DNA from 3 places in the Mesorhizobium sp. BAC0120 genome. Region 2 is predicted to be linked to each of the others. Evidence: predicted binding sites of a transcription regulator. Region 2 holds the regulator's gene; each other region holds the start of a gene.

Region 1 (3,277 bases), on a different contig from region 2:
AGGTCGAGATCGACATTCTTCAGATTGTGTTCGCGGGCGCCGCGAATGGAGATGAACTTGTGGTCGGCCATGACCATCCATAATGCGAAAATAGGAGCTAAGCGAATCGGCGCGTGGCGGGGCCAGGGCCTGTCGGTCGCCCAAATGTAGTGGGTCGCCGCAATATGTCGAGAGAAGAACGCAACGGAAACACTCTCCCCTGACAACGTCGTGTCAGCAGGAGCGTCAGGCGGAGAACGCGTCGACACAGAGCTCCAGCTGATCCTCAGCGGGCGCGAAGCTTCGCCTGCTGCAGGTAAATCGCCTGCGGCGATCACATTTCACATTCGTGAACCGGTTATGGGTTGACGGCTATTGCCAGAGTGCCAAAATTATAACTGTCTTTTCGATCGCCCGCGAGGCGTAATGCCGCTCACGAGATGTCGTGGGCATCGCGGTGGTCGAAACAGGCATTGGAGCAACCAGACAAGGAGTGGAGCATGAATCCACCGGACCAGTCTGCATCGGCTCTGCATAAAGGCGGGGCCGCGGCCGGTTTTAGTGCCTGAGCGCTCGGCAGACTAGCCAGTCGTTATCATCCACATCGAAGAGACTAAGAGTCGGATCGCGGCGTAAGCCGGTAGGTATCCGAAGAAAACCGGTCGGATACGACCGGAACATTAAGGATCAAAATCCCGAAAGGCCCTGCGCGCTAGACAAAGCGGCAGGGCCATTCTTTTGCCAGACATTCTTTTGCCTACAGCGGAAGCGACTTGGATCAATGCCGCGGGACGGGCAGGCCGCCGGTAGTAATGTCTGTCGTGACGGTCCCGGACACTGTGACGTCCCATTGGCCGGGGGCTGACGGCGGGCGTGACTGGACCGTCTCCGGCTCCGGCTCGGCTAGGGGTTGCGCGGAGCGGACGATACGGGATTTGGCGTCGACGCCCGGCAGCTTTGAGGATGCAGCTGGCTTCTGATCGGCAGATGCTGTTCCACTCGCCACTCCGACGAGGCAGGCCAGCAGTACGGATCGGGGTAGCGTCGGCCAGCTGCGTTTCATCACTGCAGCATAGCCGGAAATGACCCCGTAGCCATGCGCGAAGTTCGATGTCGTCCGGCATCTTCATTGCGTTGAGAGCGCGGGAGCGAGGCCGCCCACCAACATGAGCCATCGAGCGAGCGCGGCGTCATGCACTGCCTGCGGCGAGCGTAGATGAGCAGAAGGCGTGAAATTCAGCCGCAAATGCCTAAATGACGCTTGCATGTCACCAAGCGATGGCTTAGAACAAAATAAGAACAAACTAACTGTGGACAGGGCAGAGAAAATCCACGAGGGCGCGGCAAGGAGTGTGCCGATCGGCTACAGTTCGCCCTTCGACTTGACGACGGTTTCGGACGAGCGCGGAGAAGTATCATGGCGGGTAGCGTGAACAAGGTCATTCTGATCGGTAATCTCGGGGCGGATCCCGAGATCAGGCGGCTGAACTCGGGCGATCCGGTCGTCAATCTCAGGGTCGCCACCACGGAGACCTGGCGCGACAAGAACTCCGGCGAGCGCAAGGACAGGACCGAGTGGCACAGTGTCGTGATCTTCAACGACAATCTCGCCAAGGTTGCCGAGCAGTACCTGAAGAAGGGCGCGAAGGTTTATATCGAAGGCCAGCTGCAGACCCGCAAATGGCAGGACCAGAACGGCCAGGATCGCTACACGACGGAAGTCGTGCTGCAGAAGTTCCGCGGCGAGCTGCAGATGCTCGACACCCGCGGTCAGGGCGGCGACGCGCAGGTCGGCTATTCCGGTGGCGGACGCTCCTCAGATTTCGGCCAGTCGGGACCGAATGATCGCGGCGGCAACAACAACCGCAACGGCGGAGGCGGTGGCTTCTCGCGCGAGCTGGACGACGAGATCCCGTTCTGATCGGCTTTGGCGCGAGATAGAGGTCGCTGGAAGAAGCTTTCTAATCAGAAACGTGGGACGATGTTGGCACCCGGTGACATCCTCTCGAAGCCAGAGCGTTCTGCAATCGCCAGGCGCCGGCGCTGCCCCTCACCCTTACCCTTACCCTCTTCCCGTGAACAACGGGGAGAGGGGATTCTGAGACGTTGCCACCCCCTCTCTCCGTTCTTACGGGGAGAGGGTAAGGGTGAGGGGCAGCGCCAGCCTAAAAACAGCAGGCGCTAGCCGCCATTCCCTGCGAAGAGGATCAGGTTACCATCGAGGTCGCGCACGACGAATGTGCGGGCGCCCCATGGCTCGGTTCTGAGCGCCTGATGGAATTCGGCGCCGCTTCTTTGGTATTCAAGAAACAGCGGCTTGGCGTCGTCGAGTGTAATAACAGCAGATAATAGGTCCTCGGTGTCGCGCAGTTGCGGTTCGATAACTGGTGCCTTGACTCGCCGGAGGTTGAGCTTCGCGCCGTCTCGTTGGACCTGCCCGAAGAATGGCGGATTGCCGTAGGTGAAGGCGATGGAGAAGCCGAGCTTCGCAGCGTAGAAGTCGCAGGATGCTTCTATGTCGGTAACAAAGATCACGGGTTCGGCGCTGAGGGTGAGCGGGCCTGCGCCGGGCCGCGGAGCTTGATCGTTCATGGCGTCAACGCCGCCGGCACGGCAGCGCCCGCCATGACCAGCGCGTGAATTCCATCGGCGACGAACTGTACCGCGAGCGCTGCGAGCAGCACGCCGAGCAGGCGGGTGAGGATCGAGCGGCCTGTGTGGCCGAGGAAGCGGTCGATGCGCTCGGAGAGCACGAAAACCAGATAGGTCAGGATGAGGCAGACCAGGATGATGCCGACCAATGCGCTCTTGGCGGCGAGGCCCTGGAAGGAGCCTGACAAAAGCACGGTCGCCGAGATCGCGCCAGGGCCCGCAATCAGCGGAATGGCGAGCGGGAAGGCGGCGATGTCGTGGATGAAGTCCTTGGTTATCGCTACGCCCGCGCTCTTCTCTTTCCTGTCCTGGCGGCGCTCGAACACCATCTCGAAGGCGATAAAGAAGAGCAGCAGGCCGCCGGCCACGCGAAACGCCGGCAGCGTTATGCCGAGCACGGTGAGGATCGCCGCGCCTGCCACCGCAAAAAGCGCCAGCACGCCGAAACCGATGGTGCTTGCCCGGACCGAGACTTGTGTCCGCTCCTCGCGGTTCATGCCGCGGGTCAACGCGAGGAAGAGCGGCGCCAGGCCGGGCGGATCTATGGTGACCAGGATTGTCAGAAAGGCGTTGAGCAGGCTCTCGTGACTCGGCATCGGATCCCCTCCGGTGTCGGTACGGTATGGGTTTTCCTGCCGCGGCGGAA
Region 2 (3,277 bases):
CGAACGGGTCTCGCGCACGTGCTGTCAATATCCGGCCTGCATATGGCGATCGTGGCTGGAACGATCATGACAGCGCTTCGTGCCGGCTTCGCGCTGTTTCCGTCCTTTGCATCGCGGCGGCCCGTGAAGAAATACGCTGCCGGCGCAGCCATTCTAGCGCTCGGCATCTATCTCTTCATTTCAGGCTTCTCCGTTGCGGCGGAACGCAGCTTCCTGATGATCGGCATCATGCTTGTCGCGGTGATCTTCGATCGTGCGGCGCTCAGCATGCGCAATCTCGCCATCTCTGCGATCGTCATCATCGCTGTCTCGCCGCACGAAGTCGCCGGGCCCAGTTTCCAAATGTCCTTCGCTGCAACCGCCGCGCTGATCGGTGCCTATACTTCCTGGTCTGAAAGACGACGCGGTCCGCCAGCAATTCGTTCGGACCAAGGCCTGCTCCGGAGTGGCCTGACAAAGATCATCGGTCATGCCGTAGGACTGGCCGCCACATCGCTGGTCGCAGGGACGGCGACGGCAGTATACGGTGCTTACCACTTCCAACGCGTTTCGCCGCTCAGCGTGGTGGCCAATCTTGCGGCCATGCCGATCGTGTCCGCGATCGTCATGCCCTTCGCCGTGTTCGGCATGATTTTGATGCCGTTCGGTCTCGACAAGTGGGCCTTTCTAGTGATGGGCAAGGGACTGACCGCCATGATCGTGATTGCCGAATGGATCTCCGACGTGTCGCCCATCGACGGGGTAGGGCTTGTTCCGGCAAGCGCAGTCGCCGTGCTCACTGCGGCGCTGATCGCCGCGACGGTGTCGACAACTTGGCTCAGGCTCGTTGCCGTGCCCCTGACATTCGCCGGCCTGGCGATCATCATGGAACGCAGTTTGCCCGAAGCTTTGATCTCGGAAGATGCGCGGCTGCTGACAATCCGTACCGACGATGGCGCGCTGGCTGTCAACCGAATGCGCCCGAACGGCTTCACGATCGAGGACTGGCAGCGTGCCCTTGGGAGCGAGGTTCTCACCAAGCCGAAGAACGTGGCGATCGAGGATCCTCGCCAGCTCGCCGAAACCGGCGAGGAAGCTTTCAATTGCGCAGGAAATGTCTGCGTCGCCTATTCGGTCAGTGCGGCGCAGATCGTCCATGTTTCAACCGCTGCCGAGGCACTGCCGTTTTGCGCGATCGCTCAGCTGATCGTCATCGACGACGCTACAGCAGAAAACCCGTGCCTAGAAGCCGGCCCAACCGTGCTCACCAAGCGCGATCTCGCCCGGCGAGGCAGCGCGTCAGTAAGTTTTCAGAGGCGCGCCGGTCAAATGTCCGCGGAAATCGATTTTGCGATCAGCAAGCCGTACCGGCCCTGGCATACCCATCGGGCCTTCGCGCGCGAGGCGCGGGGGCTGGCGCCATATGAGCGGCAGAAGCCGACCGAGGCCGCTGCGCAACCGAAAGCGACGACAGCCAATACGGTCCCAGCCTCTCTTAGAATCGACAATGAAGCAGCCGATGATCCGGCCGCATCGCTCAGTAGCGGCGGATCAGCCCGACCAGCCGGCCCTGCACCTTGACCCGGTCAGGCCCGAAGATCCGCGTCTCGTAGGCTGGGTTGGCGGCTTCGAGCGCGATCGAGGCACCTTTGCGGCGGAAGCGCTTGAGAGTCGCTTCCTCGTCGTCGACCAGCGCAACTACGATATCACCTGGATTGGCCGTGCTGGTGTTGCGGATGATGACGGTATCGCCGTCGAAAATCCCGGCCTCGATCATCGAATCGCCCTTGATCTCCAGCGCGTAGTGCTCGCCGCCGGAGATCATCTCCGGTGGAACCGAGATCGAGTGGGTCTTGTGCTGAATGGCTTCGATCGGCACGCCCGCCGCAATGCGGCCCATCACCGGAATGGAAACGCCGCCCCCTTCGTCGTCATTGCTGGCGATGCGCTGGCGCACCGGCTCAGGCTTGCGGCCGAGACTGCCTTCGATGACACTCGGCGAGAACTTGTTGCGCGCCGGCGCGAGGCCGGGTGCGATCGAGTCCGGGAGCCTCAATACCTCCAGCGCCCTGGCCCGATTGGGAAGCCGGCGAATGAACCCGCGCTCCTCGAGTGCAGTGATCAACCGGTGAATGCCGGATTTCGAGGCAAGGTCGAGAGCCTCTTTCATCTCGTCGAAGGACGGAGGGATGCCGGCCTCCTTGAGCCGCTCGTGAATGAACAGAAGCAGTTCGTGTTGCTTGCGCGTCAGCATTGGCGGCCCCGAGAATCAGAAGCGAAAACAAAACCAGAACAATCACTATATGTTCCAGTTGTGTTCCGCAACCGTTTAAATTTTAATGAATCCGTAAAGGGGACGTTTGCTGTATCCGGTCAACGAAGCTCTATTGCAAGGCTGGTGTCTGCAACCTTCCAGAGCGTCAGACCATCCATCCTTGCAAGTGCTGCTCTCGAACTGCCAGCGCAATCCCGGTCTTCGGGGGGCGGGCGCAGCGGATGGACAGCATACTCAAAGCTGATACAGTGAGCATTCCCGTTGCAGGAGGGGGGCATGCCTGTCACGCTGGATGGGCCGGTCGGCCTGAGGTGGCGCAAGCAGAATGTGACGAACAATCAGCGGGATCAGCAGAAGATCATTGATCTCCTCTGGTCGATCCCGACTGACAAGGGCGGAAAAAAGGGGCTGATCCTCAGCGGAATTACCGTTGCTCCGCCGCTTGCGGGGCCGAATAAATTCTGCCCACAAGTTCTTGCAGATGCGATCTGGGACTTTCAGGTCTTCTGGAAGAGCAGTGGCATCTTTCAGAACATCGACGGCGTTGTCGATCCGAACATGAACACGCTCAAGCAGTTGAACCTGCTGGCGTCCGGCGGCAGTCCGGCCCCTATCCCGCCGAATCCTGCGCCAAAACCAGTCCCGATCGAGGAGTTCGATGATTGGTATGTAACCAATCTTAGCCTAACCGGAGTCAGTGTAGCTGCCCCGATTGGAGGGGGCGCATTTACTGGCCCCATCGTGTTCGAACACCTCGGAACACCACTTGGTCGAGAGAGAGTTCAGGGCAACATGTGGATCGCTGGATTCTCGGCGGGTTTGTCCGGAGGACTTCCAGGCCTGCAGGGCAACTCGATCGCCGCGAAGGTGGTGAAGTTTCTTGCCGACAATAGCGGCTTCTCCATCGGCGACTTGCCGGCAGGAACACGGGGCATTTGCGTTGCGAAGGCGAGGACGAAACTTATGTCGACCTCCTTTTTTGGTGGATGCCTGACTCACTTCTTGAGCGCCAATGTCTTCGTC
Region 3 (3,277 bases), on a different contig from region 2:
CACGAAGCCGCCCTTCTTGATCGCCTCGACCGCCTCCTTGGCTTCCGGCTTCGACTGCGGGTCGGCCGGGAAGACGAACAGCGTGCCCTCGCCTGCGGGACCGGCAATCTGCCAGAATTCAGGCGTGGCGATGGAATCGGGCATGATCAGCTGGAACTTGAAGCCGGCCTCGGCCGCCTGGCGCAGGATCAGGCCGGCCTCGTTGTGATAGCCGCCAAAGTAAACGACGTCCGCCTTCAGATCCTTCAGCTTGGTCACGAGCGCGGAATAATCCTTCTCGCCCGCATTGATGCCTTCGTAGAGGATCTCTTTCAGGCCGTCCTTGTTCATCGTCGCCTTGACGGCGTCCGCCACGCCCTGTCCGTAAGCGCTCTTGTCGTGCAGGATGACGACGTTCTTGCCAGCATATTTCTTGGCGATCCACGGGCCGATGAAGGCGCCCTGCGCATCATCGCGCGTGTAAAGGCGCATGATCGTCGTCCAGCCGTTCTTGGCCGCATCGTCGGTGAGCAACGGGTTCGACGAGGCCGGGCTCATCATCAGAAAGTTGCTCTCGGCATAGACGGCGGAAGCCGGAATGCTCGAGCCCGAGCAGGCATGGCCGTCAATGAACTTGATGCCATTGGCGACGATGCGGTTCGCCACCGACACTGCCTGCTTGGGATCGCACTGATCGTCCTCGATCGCAAGCTTGATCTGGCGGCCCATGACGCCGCCTTTGGCATTGATCGCGGCGGCCGCGGCTTCGGCCCCGTGCTTGAACTGATCGCCGATTGTGGCGAGCTGTCCCGTCATCGGGCCCACGACCGCAAAAGTGATGTCGTCGGCAAGGGCCGCCGTCGCGCCGAGCGCCCAGCTCAGCAGCGCCGCGCCCAAAACTGTTTTCATTCTCATTGTAGTTTCCTCCATGGTCAGCACGTCATCCGATTCCATAATCGACGTGCTTCGGCAATGCCATCTCCGCGTAGCAGTCCGGCAGTGCCAGTCACTCTGGCGCAGATAGGCCATGAGATGAATGAGCAAATAGAAAGCCGCGCCGGCTTTGTTCCTGCCGGTCGCGGCTTTTTTGTCGGCACCGTCCCCCAGGCATCCCATGCCCGATCCGTGCCATGCCCTTGCGCCAGCGTGTTGGAGCACGTCCGGCGGAAGGAACTCACTTCTCAGTGCATCGTCATCCATTCGCGCGCTTCGCGGAGCGCCCGGGCGATCTCCGCCTTGGTCATCGACGCCGAAAGCTCCGCGCGCAGTTCGGCGGCGCGGGCCGAGCCCTTGATAGCCGCGATGTTGAACCATTTGTGCGCGGCGACAATGTCGGTCTCGCAGTCGCGACCCGTCGCATACATCATGCCGAGCTCCAAAAGGATGTCGGCCTGAGCATTCGAACCGATCGAGCCGATGCCTGCTTCAAGAATTTCAAAACGTGCCATTTTTCGTCCCCTGTCACTCTCCTGAGAGGCGTTTCTTTGTCCCCGAAACGCTCCCGTCCGATGGTTCAGGAGGATGAGGCGGAGCCTTGAATCCGCCGTTAAATGGCTTGCTTAATTTGCCGAAAACAAAGCTAAAACAATGGGTAAACGCGAGAAACCATTAACGATACGGATGCCGGATTTACCGACACTTCGCCGAAAATGATCGGAAAATTCTGGCCCCTGATATCAACTCCTTGCTTACCAAGAATCGCGTGAGGTTCGAGGAAACGGGCGTTCAGGGCGACGTCAGATAGTACAGCGCCGCCGAGGAGGCCGCGCCTCCAATCACGCAGGGCAGGCCCAGAGCGGCCTGGCCGGTCGCGGCCGCGGCGACGCATCCCAAAGAGATCACGCCCTGACCGATCTTGCCCCACAAAGCCATATCACGTTTGTTGCCTGGGCCCAGGCGCTTGAGGTCCTCCATCCGGGCGAGCGCGGTCCTGCGCAGCTCCGAGGTCTCTGCCGTCTCGGCGGCTTCGATCGTCTCGGACAGCTGCTTCAGGGTCTTCTCATCCGTCTGCTGCACCCGCAGCCCCTTGAGAAATCCGAGCACCCTGGTGTCACGCGACGCGTTCATCGCGAGCGTGTACTTGGCCATGCTGCCAATTGTCAGCTTCTCGACATTGTCGCGCTCGTCCGCCCAGGGCAGCATCCTGATCATGCGTTCGAGGGGCCAGGAACCTCGGGTGGCGAAATAATAGCCCCAGTAGACGTCGAGCATCTCCGGACGCTCGTCGAGAGCAACCTGCTTCTCCTTGTCCTTCCCGGAGAACCAGTTGGCGGGATTGAAGCGGTCGCTCCACGATGTCTTCTCTTCGGTGACGCGAGTGGCCGGCGTCGGCAGCTTGCCATCGAGATAACGCTGCGCCATCAGTTCGCGGGTCGGCATCTTCGGCGCGAACCGGGTCATGAGCCCCGGCCAGTCGGGATGGCCGGAATAGGCGATGGCGCGGACAATTGCCCAGTAATCGGCCGGGCGAATGACGAGCAGTTTTTGGACCGTGGCGTCGGCCTTCTCAGGTCTGGAGGCGATCATCCCAGCCATGAAGCCTACATACATACCCGCTGCCTCCGGATCGCTCAGCACGCCGATGTTACTCGCCTTCTTCATGACCGATGGTGCACGGGCAAAATCGCGCTTCGGATCGTATGCGTTCATCCAGGCGAGCACGTCCTGCTTGGTTTGGATCGGCTGTGCCGCGCGCGCCATGCCCGCGGCCATCAGCACCGCCATGAGTGCAACGCAAAAACTACGCATATTCCACTTCGCGCACTCAGCGCGCCCCTCACATCCTGATCGTCGAGAGCTCAGGACGACTAGGGATCAGGGGCATGGGACAATTTCGAGACGGGCCAGCGGCCTTTTTGGGGCTCAAAAACTCGGGGAACAGTGGGCCTGACTTCGCGTTCCCCCTCAAAAGGGCAAGTCATGGCAAGAGCAATAATTCTCGGAGTCCTGGTCGCGGCGTCAACCTTGGGTTCGGCCTTCTCTGCCGACATGGTCGTGGGACGTTGGAGGACGAAGCCTGGCGACACGGCTGCCATATCCAATTGCGGCAGGGCCCTCTGCATCAGTCTGAAGGACGGCCGCTATGCCGGGCAGCAGATCGGCAGGATGACGCCCAGAGGCGACGGCACATACGTCGGCTCGATCACCAACCCTGCCGACGGCAAGACCTATTCAGGCAAGGGAAGGCTCGAAGGAGACTCCTTCACGATGAGCGGCTGCCTCCTGGGCGGCCTGATTTGCAGGAGCCAGACGTGGGTGAGGTTGTAGGGCAATAAGGCAGTAGGGGAATAGGGGAGTA

The links. The regulator LexA, encoded in region 2, represses DNA repair genes until DNA is damaged. The targets are predictions, from matches to a motif close to TGTTCNNNNTGTGTTCNG.
Region 1: a site for LexA is predicted at 1,264-1,281, ahead of SAZ10_RS06195 (single-stranded DNA-binding protein). Genes of this name have one in related genera too.
Region 3: a site for LexA is predicted at 1,549-1,566, ahead of SAZ10_RS05220 (sel1 repeat family protein). Genes of this name have one in related genera too.

Annotation. Positions count from the first base shown of each region.
Region 1 is NZ_JAWRCU010000002.1:569,955-573,231, forward strand. It holds gene uvrA (excinuclease ABC subunit UvrA) at 1-71, opposite strand, end outside; gene SAZ10_RS06195 (single-stranded DNA-binding protein) at 1,397-1,900, shown strand; gene SAZ10_RS06200 (VOC family protein) at 2,161-2,571, opposite strand; gene SAZ10_RS06205 (MarC family protein) at 2,568-3,227, opposite strand.
Region 2 is NZ_JAWRCU010000005.1:160,531-163,807, forward strand. It holds gene SAZ10_RS13780 (ComEC/Rec2 family competence protein) at 1-1,560, shown strand, start outside; gene lexA (transcriptional repressor LexA) at 1,517-2,233, opposite strand; gene SAZ10_RS13790 (hypothetical protein) at 2,531-3,277, shown strand, end outside.
Region 3 is NZ_JAWRCU010000002.1:369,051-372,327, reverse strand. It holds gene SAZ10_RS05225 (ABC transporter substrate-binding protein) at 1-894, opposite strand, end outside; gene SAZ10_RS05220 (sel1 repeat family protein) at 1,161-1,427, opposite strand; gene SAZ10_RS05215 (hypothetical protein) at 1,705-2,703, opposite strand; gene SAZ10_RS05210 (DUF2147 domain-containing protein) at 2,899-3,246, shown strand.